2 regions of the Oceanimonas pelagia genome follow, and region 1 is predicted to be linked to the other one. Evidence: predicted binding sites of a transcription regulator. Region 1 holds the regulator's gene; the other holds the start of a gene.
The links. The regulator LexA, encoded in region 1, represses DNA repair genes until DNA is damaged. The targets are predictions, from matches to a motif close to ANCTGTNTNNNNANACAGNT.
Positions count from the first base shown of each region.

Region 1 (2,196 bases):
ACGACGATGGGCATAAAGCCGTGATCCTTGCCGCACAGCTCGGCGCACTGGCCACGATACAGGCCCGGCTGCTCGATGCGGGTCCAGGCCTCGTTGATAAAACCGGGAATGGCATCCTTTTTCACCGCGAAAGCCGGCACCCACCAGGAGTGGATCACATCGTCGGAGGTGATCAGAAAGCGCACCTTGCGCTCCGTGGGCAGCACCAGGGGATGATCCACCTCCAGCAGGTAGTGCTCCCGCTTGCGCACCTCACCGCTGATCTGTTGCGGCAGGGTAGCCAGCAGGCTGTAAAACTCCACGTCTTCGTCAAAGTAACGGTAATGCCACTTCCACTGAGAGCCGGTGATCTGCACGGTGAGATCCGGCTTTGAAGCGTCTTCCATCGCCACCAGGGTTTTGGTGGCGGGAATGGCCATGGCCACCAGAATGAGAAAGGGAATGATGGTCCAGAGGATCTCGACCCTGGTGCTTTCGTGAAACTGGGCTGCCCGGGCGCCTCTGGACTTGCGATGGTGAATAATGGCCCAGAACATGGCCCCGAACACCAGCAGACCGATGACCGCGCAGATGGTGAGAATGGTCATGTGCAGGCCATACACTTTCTGGCTGATTTCGGTGACCCCTTCGGTCATGTTGAGGCGGACCTGGGCCTCGGCGGGCAGGGTTGCCAGCAAGGACAACAGCAGCAAAATCGGCTTCACGCGCACCCCCATCGTTTCATCCTGTAACACCGGAGCACTTGAATTCGGCATTGGTGGCCGCCGAACGACCGCATCCCTTCCATTCGGCTGACTCTAAGTAAAGCAGCAGTTAAGGAAATGTAAAATATAAAGAAATGGGAGATTGGGGATTGGGGATTGGGGATTGGGGATTGGGGATTGGGGATTGGGGATTGGGGATTGGGGATTGGGGATTGGGGATTGGGGATTGGGGATTGGGGATTGGGGATTGGGGATTGGGGATTGGGGATTGGGGATTGGGGATTGGCAGGCCACCATAAGTTTGCGGCCTGCCGGGTCAAGCGGGTTTGTCAGAAGTCGCCGTTGCGGATCACCCCCACCGCCAGACCTTCGATAATCAGCTCCTGGGTACGCAAGTCCACCTCAATGGGCGACAGCTCCTCGTTTTCGGGCACCAGGCTGACCTTGCTGCCCTTGCGCTGAAAGCGCTTCACCGTGACTTCGTCGTCGAGCCGGGCCACCACCACCTGGCCATTGCGGGCCTCCCGGGTCTTGTGCACCGCCAGCAGATCACCGTCCATGATGCCGATATTCTTCATGCTCGTGCCCCGAACCCGCAGCAAAAAGTCCGCCGAGGGATGGAACAGGGCGGGATCGAGCCGGTAATGACTCTCGATGTGCTGTTGCGCCAGTATGGGTTCACCGGCGGCCACCCGGCCCACCAGCGGCAGGCCCTGTTCTTCTTCCGCCTCTTCCCCGGCCAGGCGAATGCCCCGGGAAGTACCGGGCATGATTTCAATCACGCCCTTTTTGGCCAGCGCCTTGAGGTGCTCTTCCGCCGCATTGGCGGACTTGAACCCCAGCACCCGGGCAATTTCCACCCGGGTGGGCGGCATGCCGGTTTGCTGAATGTGTTCCTTGATAATGTCCAGCACCTGCGACTGGCGGGGAGTAAGGGCTTTCATGGTGAAACCTGTCTGTTTATACAGTTAACTGTCAGTATATCCAGTAATGAGTCCAGAGCAAGTCCCAAAGCCTTTCACTTACCACAGCGCCAGCACCAGACCGGCAAAGATGGCCATGCCGACGTGGTTGTTGTTAAGAAAGGCGCGAAAGCAGGGCATGCGTTCCCGGTCGCGGATCAGCCGCTGCTGATACACAAACAGTCCGGCAGCCGCCAGCAGCCCCCAGTAAAAGGACGCGGCCAGCTCAAACACCCCACCCGCCGCCACCAGCAGCAACAGGGTGGCCAGCTGCAGCAGACCCACGATCAACTTGTCGCGGCGGCCAAACAGAATAGCGGTGGACTTGACCCCGATTTTGAGGTCGTCGTCCCGGTCCACCATGGCATACATGGTGTCGTAGGCCACGGTCCAGGTGAGGTTGGCGGCAAACAGCAGCCAGAGCCCGGGGGGCAGGCTGTTGCTCTGAGCGGCAAAGGCCATGGGAATGGCCCAGGAAAAGGCAATGCCGAGAAACAGCTGGGGCAGATGAGTCACCCGCTTCATAAAGG
Region 1 is NZ_CP118224.1:3,083,454-3,085,649, forward strand. Features, by position in the region: gene coxB (cytochrome c oxidase subunit II) at 1-704, opposite strand, end outside; gene lexA (transcriptional repressor LexA) at 1,034-1,648, opposite strand; gene ubiA (4-hydroxybenzoate octaprenyltransferase) at 1,727-2,196, opposite strand, start outside.

Region 2 (2,196 bases), 1.8 Mb from region 1:
ATCTTGTGGCCTGCGACATGCACCCGCTTAACAATCTTCGCGTGCTTAACTACCTGACAAACGAGCTGGGCGTCAGCGAAGCCCAGAAGCAGGCTTGGTACGAACACTGGATAGCAGAAGGGCTGAGGGCTGCCGAAGCATTATTGATCCGGTACGGGTTTGGCGACTACTGTTTTGGCGACCGGCCCACCCTTGCCGACTGCTGTCTGGTACCTCAGGTGGCCAACGGTATGCGCATGCACTGTGATCTCACGTCCTATGCCAGGGTGATGGCCGTTTACCAACACTGTCTGCAGCAACCTGCGTTTCAGCAGGCTGCGCCGGCCATGCAGCCCGACTTTACTTCGTAACCCTGCTTGCTGGCGGGGGCGAAAGTGTCCGCACGTCCACCAACTTTATTTTTCATGTCAGACAAGGCCGCTCAGTGCAGCGGGCTGGTCGCCGCTGCCGGCCCGATCACAAAAAGGCGGCTGCTGGCTTGCCCGGGGGGCGAAAAGGTTCCATCTTGCTGTTGCCAGCACACCACGGCGGCAATGGCCGGGCTGGCCAGGGCTTTTTGCAGCTGGTCCGGACTAAGGCGGTGGGCATCCACCACGTAAGCCGGATTGATGCCGGCGGCGCTCAGGGTGTGGCGACACAACCGGCCCGGCGCGTTGGCAATCAGGATCCAGCCGGTGCTGCTGTGGCTTAGTGCCGCCAGGCTCGCGAGCAAGGCGGCCGGAGGTTCGGCCATCGGGCGGTTGCCGGTACTGGCGGTGGTGCTGCAGCGGGGCAGCGGGTCTTGTTGAGAGATCAGTGCCTGCTTGCGGATTAACGAAAGGTGCATCATGGTTCGGCCCTGCCTGTTGTTTTACTGTTTATATATACAGTATTCACTTGAGGCGGGCTGGTCAATATTTAACTGGTTAAATTTACAGTGTTTCGATCTTGCCGGCAGTTTCACCGGCCCGTTACCTGCAGGAGAGCCACATGGACAGAACGCAACTGGAACGAATGGACACTCACATGGTGCTGAGCATTCTCAACGAAAAGCTGCGCATTGAATGCGACAGCCTGGATGCACTGCTGTCGCGCTACGAGCTTGACGGCGGCTGGCTGAGGGCCCGCATGGCACAAATTGGCTACCGTTACGACAGCCATACCAATCAGTTCCGGGCCGCTTGAGAAGGTAAAACCGGGCTGTCATAGTCCGGTTTTTTTGTAGAGGACACGGGCATGGATCCACAGTTCTGGCACCAGCGTTGGCAAACATCGCGCATTGGCTTTCATCAAGGCGACATCAATACTCATCTGCGTGCCTGCTGGCATCACACCGAAGCGCGGCCGGGCACCGAGGTGCTGGTGCCCCTGTGTGGCAAAAGTCGCGATATGCACTGGCTGGCGGAGCAGGGCCACTCCGTGGCCGGCTTTGAGCTGTCGCCGCTGGCGATCGGGGACTTTTTTGCAGAAGCCGGGCTGGCGCCGCTGTGCCAATCCGAGGGCCCCTTTGTGCGCTGGCAGCGGCCCCCGTTCAACCTGTATGAGGGTGATTTCTTCAGGGCCGATACTCTGGGCCGGCAGTTTGCACTGGCCTATGACCGGGCGGCCCTGATTGCCCTGCCGCCCGCCATGCGGCCCGGTTATGCCGCTCTGCTGGCGGCGCTGATGCAAGCCGGTGGCCGGATGCTGCTGATCACCGTTAATCACGATGGCCCCGAAGAGCAGGCACCGCCCTTTGCGGTGGATGAGACCGAGGTAAAAGCGCTGTTTGAGCCGCATTTCGAGGTGAAGCTGCTGCAGCGCATTGAAGAAGGCCGGCAGAACCGCCGGGTGGCGGCGGGAGAGTGCCGCTTTTTTGATGAGCTGTGCTTTGTGCTGAAGCGATATTGATGTTAACAAATTGAAGCATAATTCTGATTTTATGTTAATATGCAGCCTGATGTTTCAACTTGTTCTTTCTGTGTAATACTTTTATCTGTAAAATAACTATTCACTGAATGCGGCTGTTAATGCTGCATTATGCATCACTTGATGAGCATTATGCAGATGAATGGGCTGTAACATCTTCTTTTTACAGTAATTGTTATTTTTACCGTGCCGCGAGCGCCGGCCGGAAAGGAGTATTCATGGAGAAAACGCTGACGGCGCGCGCCAGTGGCACCCGCAACTGGCTGATGTTTGTGCTGCCCTCGCTGGCGGGCATTCTGCTGTTCATGA
Region 2 is NZ_CP118224.1:1,244,521-1,246,716, forward strand. Features, by position in the region: gene maiA (maleylacetoacetate isomerase) at 1-350, shown strand, start outside; gene PU634_RS05895 (cell division inhibitor) at 422-829, opposite strand; gene PU634_RS05900 (DUF4250 domain-containing protein) at 970-1,164, shown strand; gene PU634_RS05905 (thiopurine S-methyltransferase) at 1,216-1,869, shown strand; gene PU634_RS05910 (YjiH family protein) at 2,106-2,196, shown strand, end outside.
Region 2: the regulator LexA is predicted to act here: its motif matches at 852-871, upstream of PU634_RS05900 (DUF4250 domain-containing protein).